3 regions of the Sphingobium sp. B2D3C genome follow, and region 3 is predicted to be linked to each of the others. Evidence: predicted binding sites of a transcription regulator. Region 3 holds the regulator's gene; each other region holds the start of a gene.

Region 1 (4,369 bases), 1.2 Mb from region 3:
CGGCTGAGGCGGTTGCGGAACATCTGCACATACATCCACATGCCGGAAATCGCGAAGAAGACGAGCGCGAAGCCGGAGAGCAGGGAGATGATCACGCCGACGGGACCGAAAAACTCGCCCGAATGGAGATGATGAAACAGGCCGACCAACTTGCGGGCGGGGTTCGGCGCGGCTTGCTGGGCGGCGGGCGCACCCGCAGACGGGCCAGCCTTCTGTACCGCGGCCGGCGTCTGCGCGGCCGGCGGGGCACCGCGCTCCTCGGTCTCGAACACGCTCCCCCGCGCGACCATCGCGGCGAAATGGCTGCCGAGGCCGGTCAGGGCGATGAACAACATGAACAGGCCGATGAAGACGGTGGTCCAGCGATGCCATTTACGCATGGGTGCATCCTTTCTTGCGGAAGGCAGGTGCAGCAGCGGAAGGATGGGCGCTCGTCATCACCGGCCGCGCCACCGATCGACATAGACGGTCACCGTCTTGGTCTTGCGCGCGCCCACGCCGAAGACGACGATGCCGAGGAAATAGCCGAAATCATACCATCCGCCATTATTGGGCACGGCATAGACGGCGACATCGTCCGCGATCAGCGAGAGCGCCCAGGCGAAGGGAAAGATGAAGCCGTGCCACAGGCCGAGCAGGAAGCCGGGCGTATCCGGCGCGCTGCTCACCGCCGCGGCGCTCTGCCGGGCGCATCCGCCAAGGATCAGCAGCAGGCCCGCCGGCAAGGCGAGCGCGGCGCCGGTGCCGGCGGAGGGGCGGGGCATGGGGTGCTTGGTCATCGCGTCGGTCATCCGCTGCTGTGTGACCGCTCAGGCGGCCGGACGCATTGACCCGTATCAAAAGCGGCGCGCGCCGTCTCGCGCCGGATTGCGCTCGGCGCCGGCTGTGAACGGCCCAGTCGTGGCTGCGATGCGCTGGATGGGGCGGGGTTTTCGGAACGCTCCGCCGCCTCGGCCGTTCTCTCTTCAATACCATCTAGTTCATTGTATCTGCAGAGAAAAGGAGTGAGCCATGTTCGAGAAGTGGCGCATCAAGGAGCATATGGAAGTCGCGGACGCGAGCGGCCGCCATGTCGGCACCGTCGACAAGGTGGACGGCGATCTGCTGGTCCTCACCCGCACGGATTCGGCGGACAGCCGCCATCACCAGATCAACCTCGATTATGTCGACAGCATCCATGACGATCGCGTCACGCTCAAGCCCGATACGCCGATGCCCGAGGGCCTGACGATTGGCGGCGGCTATGCCGATGGCACGCGCCCCGGCGTCCAGTCCGGCGGCGTGAAGACGGACAGCTATGCCGGCAGCGCGGCGACCACCAGCACGACCGGCACCAACGAGAATTCGCAGATCTTCGGCACCAGCGGCCTTGGCACCGGCATGGGCGGCTCCGGCACGCCCTCGACCTGAGGCACATTCGCCCGAACAAGTCCGGTGGCCGGGTCCCTCCCGCCCGGCCACCAACATATGGCTGCGACGAAAGAGCGCCTGCACGCGTCCGTCCGATGCAGCGGGACGGCCCAACGTGCGTCAGGCGCGATTGATCGCGCAGCCCTTGTTCCCTGGCCTGTCGACCCTATCTGATAGGGAGCAGGTTCAGTGAATGCTGCACCCAAAGGGGTAGAAAGTCGCTTCGGCGGTGATCTCCCACACACAGCCGAGCGGCTGAAAAGGGTCCGGTCTCCCATCCCCCCACCCCCCGGGAGGCCGGACTTCTTTTCCGCTCACATCTTCCGAAAAATTGGTCCCGAGATCAGTCGCGCAGGAAGGCCTGCAGCGCCGTGAGCGTCCCCTGCGGGTCACTTTCCTGCAGATTGTGCGTGGCATTGGGCAGCGCATGGCCTCGCACGTCCGTCGCCTCGGCCTGCCACACGCCCAATATGTCATCGAACAGGCGCGGATAGAGCCCCTTGCCGGCCCAGATGGCGAGCAGCGGGCAGGTGATCTTCTTGCCTGCGGCCAGATCGGCATGGTCCAGATCCAGATCGACCGAGGCCGAGGCACGATAATCCTCGCACATCGCATGGAGCATGGCCGGGTCGAGCCGGTGGCGATCATATTCCCGTTCGATCTCGCTGGACGCCTCGCCCGCTCGCGCCTGGTAGCGCGCCAGCGTCTCCTCCTCCGGAATGGGCGCGGGGCGCAGGAAGCTGAACCAGTGATAATAGCCGCGCACGAAGCCGAGCGTGACATGGCTGTAGAGATAATGCTCCGGCAAGATGTCCAGCACGGCGAGCTTGCGGACCTTCTCGGGATGATCCAGCGCCATCCGCCGCCCGACCCGCGCGCCGCGATCATGCCCGACGAGCAGAAAGCGCTCATGGCCCAGCTGCGCCATCACCTCCACGCCATCCTGCGCCATCGCCCGCTTGGAATAAGCCGAATGATCCGCGCCGCCCTCCGGCTTGCTGCTATCCCCATAACCGCGCAGATCGGCCAGCACGACGGTATAATCCCGCGCCAGTGCCGGGGCGACCAGATGCCAGGTGACAAGCGATTCCGGCGCGCCATGGAGCATGAGCAACGGCGGCCCCGATCCGCCCGTGACAACATTGATCTCCGCGCCACTGGTCTTGATCCGCAGGTTGCGAAAGCCGGGGTAGAGCTTCTGCCAGAGCGGCGGGGCAGGGGACTGCGCCTGCGCGGCGGCGGGCGCGATATTGGGGGCGAGGCTTGCGGCGCCGACGGCGGCGGTTTGCTTGATGAAGTCGCGTCGGCTGTTCATGGGGCGGGCCTCTCCGGTTTTGCTGCGAACTATGCGCGCTCTCAGAGTGAGGGGCCGGCGGGAGGCGGTCAAGCGTGTCGGCGGCCTTACCAGTTGCCCCCAACGTCCCTGATGGCCTTGAGCAATGCCTTCTTGCTGTCCGTGCGGCGGGCGCCGCTGTTGCGGGGGATGTCGGCGTCCGTAATGCCGAGTTCCGCGCGGCGGCGGGCAATGCGCGCGCCGAGTTCTTCGAGCGGGATCGGCTCAGTCTTGGAGATCTTCGACGCCATAATCACCTGCCGTTTCATAGCGGATGCGCTTTTTCATATACGGCAGATCAAGCCCTTCTGAAAGGCGATAGAGCGCGCGGGCCTGTGAATTTAGCGGGGTTTGTCGTTCCAAGATAGGGAACGGGCTATTCTTGCATTCGCCGTTTGTTCGCTATATGTTCTTGCGATAGACTCCTTCCGAAGGTGCCTGCAATTCTATAGACGCATTGACCACTACCGGATTGAGCGCATCCTTTAGAAAAAACGGCGGATTTGTTTGTCTAAGAACGTCCATGTTGATGCCAAAGAGTTGGCCAATCTTCTCTTAGATTGGGCAGATGAAATGAATGTGCCGGTTACTCCAATGAAGCTTCAAAAACTTCTTTACTATTGCCATTCTGATTTTCTTCTCCTGACGGGAGGTGAGTTGCTCTCAGAAGAATTCGAAGCTTGGCAATATGGTCCGGTATTGGGTGAGGTATTTCAAGAGTTTAAGATTTTTTCTTCTCATCCTATCACTAAACGTGCCTCACGCTTTGACCCAATTTCCGCCACGAGGGTACAGTCAAAGGCTGCTGACCTCGGGCCAAACCGTGACGTTGTTAAGGCAATATTTCACTCGTATGCTCACCTTTCGGCGTCTGCCTTGTCGAGAATGTCCCACATCGAAAGCGGGCCGTGGCAGGAAGCTCTTAATCTGTTCGAGCGCGGCCGTAATATGGGTAAGCGAATAGGCAACGATTTGATCCGCTCCCATCATCGCCTAGAGAGAATTTCGATCGCACATTGACTTTGTGATCACGTTCTGTTCCATTTTGAGAATGGTTAATCAGATTCGATCCAATGCGCCCCTCGCTCTTTCTGTCGCTTCAATGACAGTACCCGGCAACGTGCTTGCAACGGTTTCAAATATAATGGAATTCGATGGCGCGAGCATCGGGTTCACGCATCATAAGACGTGGGAAGCACTCCCTGTTGCACTCAGAGGGGTTATCAGGCCCGAGTCTTCAAACATTGTCTTCCCCGGGACTCATCCACGGGTGGAAGCTTGCGTGATGGCTTTATTTCGGCTGGGACAGCAGAACCCAGTCGAAACGCGTCGATTTGTTGATTTTCCTGATGCAAAGTTAAAAACAGTCAATGATATTGAATGGGGCCCCAACATATTCATCAAGGTAAAGGGTGTCTGCTGGTACGTGCGGGATGGGAATGCAGTGATTCCACTGTTGCAACCCAGAAAGAAGCCTCTACCGGAAAGTGGAATGGCATTTTATGCCAGTCTTGGTCGCCAAGCTTTCTGTAAAGGTGATTGGCGAGAGGCAGTGATAGATTTGATCGATCTATCAGGTGACGATGATGAAGTCGTAGCGCAACCAATCTATCAATCCGATCTCTC
Region 2 (4,369 bases), 1.2 Mb from region 3:
ATAGCCGGGGACCTCGTTGCACCGGCCGTTCTTGTACCAGCGCATGACATAGACGCCGAAGACGAGCTGCTTCTCCTCATCGAGCAGGAGGAAGCGGCGCGGCTCGACCGCGTCGAGCTGGTCGAACAGGTGCAAGCTGATCTGCTGGCCGCAGCCCATGCTGCCGAAATGCGGCTTGGGCACGCCGGGGATCGTGCCGATGGGATAGTTGAGTTCCGCATTGCCGCTCATCGCCATGCGGTTCTCGATCCGCTGGCAATCCTCCGCATAGAGGGAGCCGTCGGCCGCGAGCAGCGCGTCGAAATTGGCATTGGCCGTCTCGATCATCTGCTGGCGGGTCAGCCGCTCGGCGGGCGGAACGATATTGCCGAACGACGCGCGCGGCGCCGGCACGATGGATGTGCCGGGCACCCGCCCGCGCCCGAGAATCGTCTCCACCTCGGTGATCTTGCGATCCGCCACCTTGAGGCGCAGCGCGATGGTGACCTTGCCCTCCCCTTCCAGCACCTCGCCGATATAGCCGACGGTGCCGCTCACCGGATCGGCGAGGTCGATGCGATAGGTGCCAAGGCCGGTCGCCGTCTGCCACAGGCCCGCGCCGAGACGGACCTCCTGCGCATCTTCGGTCGCGCGATAGCGCGTCGCCATCGGCGCCCTAGCGGGCGCGCGCGCGATCATGGCGGCCAGATACTGGTCCATGATCTCGGTGAGGCAGGTGCGGTCACAGGCCGCCGGTGCGGCAGGTCCGGCAGCCATCGCCGGGGCGGCGAGCAGGAGCGCGGCCATCGCGGCCAGCCCCCGGATGGGACGCGCGATCATGGCTGCACGGGACGCGGGCGGGGCCGGATGCGGGTGATCTTGCCGCATGGAATCTCGTAGAGCAGCACGCCGCGCAACCGCCAGTCATCGCCCGCCTTCAAGGGCCGTGAGCCAAAGTCGGGCCAGTCGCTGGTGGCCTGAAAATGCGCTTCCAGATCGACCGTCGCGCCCTGTGGCTGCACCTCGATGGCGTGCGGGGTGACATGCTCCTTCAGCCCACGGGCATCGACGTCGCGATAAAAGGCGATGATGGCATCGCGCCCCTTGAGATCGGGCCACTTCCCGCCTTTCACCAGGACGACATCGGCGTCGTAATAGCTGGTGAAGCAGGCATAATCGCGCGCATTGAAACAGAGGAAATAGCGCTCGAAATCGGCCTTGGTCATGCCCGGCGACGGGCAATTCTCGGCCGCCACAGCCGTTTGGGCGAGCGATCCGAGCAGAGCAAGCATGAGCGCTTTGCCGACGGCTGAGCTGAACCGCATCCCCTGTGACCTCCCCCTCATGACGCACATCCGCATGCAGCGGATAAATCGTGATACGTCGTTGTAGTTTATTCCGTCCTGCAGGGCCGCCTTGTCAAGCGAAATGCCCGGTGAGCGAAACCGCCCTTGTGACCTTCTGACGGAGGCTGGCGGGCCAATGATCGTTCCACTCCAATGGCTTGGGTCGCGATGGGACAAGCTGCCGGAACGATCCCTTGACCCTGCTCAGAATAGGAACATAATAGGAACATATGAGACTCGCCCCTGCCCTTTTGTGCGATCACGCGATGCCGGATGCCCCCTCCCGAAAGGCGTTCGGCATCGCCGCGATCGATACGCTGCTGGGCGGCGGGCTGGCGCGCGGGCGAGTACATGAAGTCTATGCGGCAGAGGTGGACGATGTCGCGGCAGCGGCGGGTTTCGTCGTCTCGCTGGCGACAGGTCTGAGCGAGGCCGACGGCAAGGTGCTGTGGCTCCGCGAGCGACAGGCGAGCCGAAAAGGCGGCGTAGCGCAGGGCCATGGCTGGGCCGAACTGGGCGGCGCCCCCGGCCTGGGGCTGATCGGCACCGTCAGGGACGGCATGGACCTGCTGCGTGCCGCCGTGGATGCCTTGCGCTGCTCTGGCCTGAGCGCGGTCGTGGTGGAAGGCTGGGGGCCGATGCCCGCACTGGACCTGACCGCCAGCCGCCGCCTGACTCTGGCGGCAGAGAAATCCGGCGTGACGCTGCTGCTGCTGCGCCCTGACGCGCCGCCCGTGCCCAGCGCGGGTCAGACCCGCTGGCAGGTGGCCGCCGCACCTTCGCTCGCGCTGCCGGGCAATGCGCCCGGACTGCCGACCTTCGATGTGACCTTGCTGCGCCAACGTTCCGGCCCTTGCGGCCTTTCCTGGCGGCTGGAGTGGGACCGTGACCGACGCTTGTTCCGTGAAGCGGCGCTATCTGGCGCTGTGGTTTCCGCTCCTGCCCACAGAAAGGCTGCGGATTCAGCAGGGGATCGACAGCGCGGGGACCGGCGGGCAGCCTAACGGGCCGCTGGTTCTCGTCGCCAAGATCAAGGGCGCATTGCGGCTGTGCGCCGTCGATGCGCAGGCCCACGCGCTCGGCATCTTGCCGGGCCAGACGCTGGCCGATGCCCGCGCGCTGCAGCCCGACCTCATCGTGGCCGACATGGACGAAGAGGCCGACCGTCACTGGCTGCAGCGGCTGGCCCGGCATTGCATCGCCTGGTCGCCGCATGTCACCCTCGCCCCGCCCGATGGGATAACGCTGGATATTGCGGGAAGCGACCATCTGTTCGGCGGCGAGGCAGGCCTGGCCGCGCAGGCCGAGGATGCCTTCGCCGCGATTGGCATGAGCGTGCGCATGGCCACAGCCTCCACCGCGCAGGGCGCGCAGGCGCTGGCCCGTCATGCCCGCCTGCCCGTCACCAGCGAGCGGGAGGCGCTGCGGGCGCTGCCCGTGCTGGCGCTGGGGCTGGACGAAGAGGCGACGCTCGCCTTGCGCCGCGCCGGGCTAAAGACCATCGGCGATCTGGCGTCGCGGGCCGCCGCCAGCATCGCCGCGCGATTCGGGGCGGACGCGGTGACTGCCTTGCGCCGCCTGCTGGGCGAGGAGCAGGCGCCGATCGATCCGCTCGCACAGCCCCAGCCGCTCCATTTCGAGCGCCGTTTTGCCGAGCCGGTTGCCTTGCAGGCCAGCATCGCCGCCTGTTTTCTCGACCTGCTGCGCGAGGCGGCCCGGACACTCGATGAGCGCGGACTGGGTGGCCGGCGCTTTGTCCTGACATTGTTCCGCAGCGATGGCGCGCGCCATCGGCTGGCGATCGAGACCGGTCTGCCCACGCGCGATCCGGCGCCGGTGCTGCGCCTGTTCGACGAACGCATCGGGACGCTGGCCGACCCGCTCGACCCCGGTTTCGGCTATGACCGCATCACCTTGTTCCTGCCCGTCACCGAGCCGCTCGGCACCAGCCAGCCGGCTCTGGATGGCAGCGAGCAGGATGCCGGCGCGCTGGCCGATCTGATCGACCGGTTGAGCACCCGCCTGGGGCCGGCCAGCCTGTGTCGCCTTGAGCCGCAGGACAGCCATATTCCCGAACAGGCGCAGCTGGCCTTGCCGGCGATCCATGCCCGCGCCCCCCTTCCATGGCCCACGCCGCCGGTGGGCGAGCCGCCCTTGCGGCCGCTGTTCCTGTTCGATCCGCCGCAGCCGGTGGAGGTGATCGCGCAAGTGCCGGACGGCCCGCCGCATCGCTTCCGCTGGAAACGCAGGCTGCACGAGGTGCGGCTCTACGAAGGCCCCGAGCGGATCGCCTCCGAATGGTGGCGGCGCAAGGGCGGCGAAGCCCCCGGCAAGGCAGGGCTGACGCGGGACTATTACCGGATCGAGGACGTGCGCGGGCGACGCTACTGGATCTTCCGCCACGGGCTTTATGATGAAAAGCCCGATCCGAACTGGTATCTCCACGGGCTGTTCGCATGAACGACCCGCCCCCTTTCGCAGAGCTGGTCGCGGCCACCAATTACAGCTTCCTGCGCGGCGCTTCGCATCCCGCGCATATGGTGGCGCAGGCCCATCATCTGGGCATGGCCGGGTTGGGCATTGCGGATCGCAACACGGTGGCAGGCGTCGTGCGCGCGCATGTGGCCTGGCGGGAGATCGGCGGGCCTGCCACCGGTTTCCGCCTTGTCGTCGGCGCGCGGCTGGTCTTTGCGGATGGGACGCCGGATATCGTCGCCTATCCTGCCACCCGCCATGGCTGGGGACGACTGACACGACTGCTGACGCTGGGTAACCGCCGCGCGGAAAAAGGTGATTGCACGCTCAATCTGCCGGATCTGCTCGATCATGCCGACGACCTGTTGCTGATCGCCACCGGGCGTGACCGGAGCCTGTTGGAGCGGCTGACGGAGGCGCGTCCCGGCGCGGTGTGGCTGGCGGCGACCATGCAGCGCAGCGGCGCGGATGCGCGACGACTGGCGCAAGCCCAGGCTCTCGGCGCGGCTTGCGGCGTGCCTCTGCTTGCCACGTGCGACGCGCTCTACGATCATCCCGACGCGCGACCG
Region 3 (4,369 bases):
GCTCGCCGGTGCTGACGCGGCATCCGCCTTCGCCATCGTCCAGCGTAGCGTGATAGACGGCGGTCTCGCCTTCCACCTTGAGCGTGCGCTTGTCGGCGTGGAGATTGATGGCATAGCCGCCACCGCCGGCGGTCTTGCGGCAGATCGAGCAATAGCAACGCAGAAATGGCACCGGCGCGTGGCTGTCGACGGAAAAGCGCACGGCGCCGCATCGACAGGAACCTTCGAGCTTGAGGGGCATGGCACAGTCCTCCCTTGTGATCGTCTCTCAAGCTGAACCGCTGCCCTCCCCGCCGGTTCCCTCAGCGTCCATCGCGCGCTTCCCCTTGCGGCCACTTAATCCTTGATCTGCGCGCGCATCCTCCGCATGGCGAGCGCGCCCGGTGCCCGGCCCATGTCCGGTGGCCGCGTGCCCTGGCAGGAGATGTCCGCCCGTGATCGTTCGCAACCGCCTTGGCTTGCTCGAAGTGCTGTTCGCCTACCGCGGCACGATCATGCCGCATATCCAGCATCGGCTGGCGGGCATCGCCGTGGCCAGTGTCGCGGCCATTCTCGCGGCCCGCGCCTGGCCCGGGCTGTTCGCGCAGATCAGCGGCATTCCATTCGCGCTGATCGGCCTGTCGCTCTCTATCTTCATGAGCTTCCGCAACAGTGCCTGCTATGATCGCTGGTGGGAGGGCCGCAAACAGTGGGGTGCGCTGATCATCGCGAGCCGCTCCTTCGCACGGCTCACGTCCTCGCTGCCTGAGGAGGAGCGCGCCCCGCTGCTCCGCGGCGTCTGCGGCTTCACCAACGGTCTTGCAGCCCGCCTGCGTCAGCACGACGAGGCTGCCGCCATCGGCCGGTGGGTGAACGATGGACCATGGCGCACCTCCCCGAACCCGACCGACACGGTGCTTTATGAGATGGGCGCACATTGCCTACGCCTCGCAGCCGACGGGCAGATCAACCCCATCCACCACTCGCTCATCGAGGGCCAACTCAAGGCGCTCAGCGATGTGCAGGCGGCCTGTGAACGGATCGCCAGCACGCCGGTTCCGTTCACCTATTCGCTCATCCTCCACCGTACGACCTATGTCTTCTGCCTGTTGCTGCCCTTCGCCCTGGCTGGTTCGCTGGGCTGGTGGGCCCTCATTCCGGTGCTGGTGGCGAGCTACACCTTCTTCGGGCTGGATGCTTTGGGCGATCAGCTGGAAGACCCGTTCGGCTATGATCCTAACGATCTGCCGCTCGATGCGATGACACGGACGGTCGAACGCGAAATGCTCGCCCGCCTCGGCGCGACCGACCTCCCCGCACCCATCGCGCCCGATCAGCACATCCTGACCTGATCGCTCGCCCGTGCGTGGGGCTACACGCAGCTCACCAAACCGTGAGATATTTGGCCGATCCGTGTTGACGTGGCTCGATTCGTTTCCTAAACGTTCTCCGTCCGTTCCATATTGGGGAACCACTCATGTTGACCGCCAAGCAACAGCAACTGCTCAGCTACATCAAGCAGCATCTCGATCAGGGTGGCGTCTCGCCCAGTTTCGAGGAGATGAAGGAGGCGCTGGACCTCAAGTCGAAGTCCGGCATCCATCGGCTGATCAGCGCGCTGGAAGAGCGCGGCTTCATCCGCAGGCTGCCCAATCGTGCGCGGGCGCTCGAAATCCTTAAACTGCCCGATGGTATGCCCGTGGCGGAGCGGACGGAAGAGCCGGCGGCGACCACCAACGTGACCCCGCTGCGCAAGGCGACCACCGCGCCGGCGCGGACCATCCCAATCGCCGCCAATGACGTGATCGAAATTCCGCTGCATGGGCGCATCGCTGCCGGTCTTCCCATCGAGGCGATGGAGAGCGACACCATGCTGCCGGTCCCGGCCGCATTGCTGGGCGCCGGCGATCATTACGCGCTGGAAGTCTCCGGTGACTCGATGATCGAAGCGGGGATTTTTGACGGTGACTTCGCGCTGATCCAGCGGACCGAGACGGCGCGCGACGGCCAGATCGTCGTTGCCCTCATCGACGAGAATGAAGCGACGCTCAAATATTTCCATCATGACGGCCGCAAGGTGCGGCTCGATCCCGCCAATCGCGACCATGAGCCGCAAACCTATGAGGCGCGGCAGGTACGCATTCAGGGTCGGCTCGCGGGGCTATTGCGGCGCTATAACTGAGACGGGCGATATGGGGCGCCGGCTCTAGCGCGAGCCGGTACCCACGATCCAGGGATGGCGGCCGCGCGGGTCGTGGCCCGGCACGATCTCCCGACTGTCGAGCAGGATCAGTGCGCCGCCCATAGCGCTCAGCGCTGGCCGATCCAGCTTCGCCCAGCGCGGCACACATCCGGGCGGGAGGCGCCGGTCCGCGATCACCAGATCAGCCTGTGCGCAGGCGGCCACCAGCTCGGGATAGGGAACGAGCAGGCGCGAGCGACTGATCAGCAGGTGAACCGGCGGCTGGTCAGCACGGCCCGGCAATGTCATCGCGCACATGTCCCGCGTGCATCGCGTGTCCGGCGCCTGCGCGAGAGACGCAAACTCGCCGTCATAAGCGCTCGCCTCGGCCAAAGTCGTCCGAACATAGTCTCCGCTTCGGTCCCGCAACAGCGCCATGCGCCCGTCGCCCAGACGCACGGCCACATGATGACCATCGGCGGTGACGAGCACGTCGGCGGACGGTGCCAGAAATGTCAGGAAAAACCCAAGCGCCGCCAGAGGCAAGCCCCACCAGCGGAGCGCCGTGTGCCAGAGCATCACCCACAAGAGGCCGATCATGGCGAGCGCAAAGGCCAGTCCGCTGGAGACGGGCAGCGACAGCGTCGCAAAGGGCTGACTGGCGACAGTATGCGCAATCCATAGCAGGAATTTGAGCGCCACGCCGACGACCCACCAGACCGGCGCCCCCAGCCCGACGGCATCGAGCACCAGCGCGAGCACCTCGGCGGGCATTACCACGAAACTTGTGAGCGGAATGGCGATCATATTGGCCGCAGCGCCAAGCAGGCCCGAGCGATGGAAATGGGCAAAGGCAATCGGCGTCAGCACCAGCTCCACCAGCAAACCGGTCGCCAGCAAGGCACCCAGGCTGCGGGTCCAGCGTTTTATCCGCCCCTCATCGCGTCGCTCGTACAGCCGCCGTGCGGGGGGATATTCGTAAAGCGCCACGATTGCGGTCACGGCAACGAAGCTCATCTGGAAGCTGGGGCCGATGACAGCCTCGGGCCAAAAGATCATCACGATCAGCGCGCCGGTCGCGATCAAGCGCAGCCCGATGGCCTCACGGCCCAGAGCCATGCCCGCGATTACCAGCAGAGCGGCAATGCACGAGCGGATCGTCGGCACCTGCGCCCCGGTGAACACAGTGTAGCCGATGCCCGCCGCGCCGCCCACGCAGGCGGCGATCATCAGCACCGGCCAGCGCAGCGCAAGGGTCGGCGAAAGCGCAAGCAGACTGACCATGATGAGAATCACGCCGCCGATCAGCGCGGAGACGTGCAAGCCACTGATCGAGAGCAGATGGGCAAGCCCGCTGCGCCGCATCGCGTCCGCATCCGCCTCACTGATCCAGTTCTGATTGCCCGTGGCGAGCGTGATCGCGATCGTCCCTTCCGGTCCCGGCAACCGCGCGGCGATGTGGTGGGCGAGAGTCGCGCGCGCATCCCCGCCAGCGGTTGCCGCATCGAGGCGCTGCACTTTGCCGACTGCCCGCCCGGTAGCGCCGAGGCCGGAAAAATAGGCCGTCCGCGCAAAATCATAAGCGCCCGGCAGGGCAGCCGGTGCAGGCGGCATTAGCCACGCTCGGACGGCAATGCGGTCCCCTGCGGCAATCTCCTCTGCCATCTGATCGGGCGCCGCGTTGATGCGGACCCGCGCCGGCAGATCGGGCCGGGATAGCGGCGCGACCTCCAGCCGCACCAGTCCCCGTGCAGCCAGGGGCGTCGCCGAGAGGACGCGCGCCTCCATCTCCACCACCGCGGCGCGTGCGAGCGGTGGCTGCGCCACGAGCAGCGCTTTAGCCCAGATCAGCAGACAGCCCGCCGCCAGCAGCACCGCGCCGACGGCCAGCGCAGCAGGCAAGCGTCCTCCGCGCCCCACGGCGCCAAACGCGGCGGCGGCGCCCAGCCAGAAGGCGATCCACGCCATCCACTGCGGCGGCGCAGGCAGGGTGAACCAAGCGATAATCCCGGCGCCCAGCAGGATCGGCACCCACAGTGGCAGTTGCGCCCGCTCGGCCTCCAGCACCGATTCCGCTCGCGCATGAAGCCGTCCCAACCAGACACTGCTGCGGCGCAACAACGGTATTTGTCGAGCCGGAAAAGGCGTGCTAGGGGCATTCTCGTTCACTAGGAAACCCACCCGCGACATAAGGGAAAAGCAGGCATA

What was found. Region 3 encodes LexA, which represses DNA repair genes until DNA is damaged. Its sites were predicted from a motif close to GTTCCNCNCTTGTTCT; they were not measured.
Region 1: a site for LexA is predicted at 3,141-3,156, ahead of M2339_RS10185 (Panacea domain-containing protein). Genes of this name have one in related genera too.
Region 2: a site for LexA is predicted at 1,538-1,553, ahead of M2339_RS09925 (ImuA family protein). Genes of this name have one in related genera too.

Annotation. Positions count from the first base shown of each region.
Region 1 covers NZ_JAOQOK010000001.1:2,187,972-2,192,340, reverse strand. The annotation lists gene M2339_RS10210 (PepSY domain-containing protein) at 1-380, opposite strand, end outside; gene M2339_RS10205 (hypothetical protein) at 438-764, opposite strand; gene M2339_RS10200 (DUF2171 domain-containing protein) at 1,012-1,410, shown strand; gene M2339_RS10195 (alpha/beta fold hydrolase) at 1,754-2,725, opposite strand; gene M2339_RS10190 (hypothetical protein) at 2,812-3,012, opposite strand; gene M2339_RS10185 (Panacea domain-containing protein) at 3,251-3,763, shown strand; gene M2339_RS10180 (hypothetical protein) at 3,795-4,369, shown strand, end outside.
Region 2 covers NZ_JAOQOK010000001.1:2,133,522-2,137,890, forward strand. The annotation lists gene M2339_RS09915 (hypothetical protein) at 1-819, opposite strand, end outside; gene M2339_RS09920 (nuclear transport factor 2 family protein) at 816-1,304, opposite strand; gene M2339_RS09925 (ImuA family protein) at 1,556-2,329, shown strand; gene M2339_RS09930 (Y-family DNA polymerase) at 2,211-3,785, shown strand; gene M2339_RS09935 (error-prone DNA polymerase) at 3,782-4,369, shown strand, end outside.
Region 3 covers NZ_JAOQOK010000001.1:948,547-952,915, reverse strand. The annotation lists gene M2339_RS04370 (GFA family protein) at 1-241, opposite strand, end outside; gene M2339_RS04365 (bestrophin family protein) at 435-1,331, shown strand; gene lexA (transcriptional repressor LexA) at 1,457-2,161, shown strand; gene M2339_RS04355 (ComEC/Rec2 family competence protein) at 2,186-4,279, opposite strand.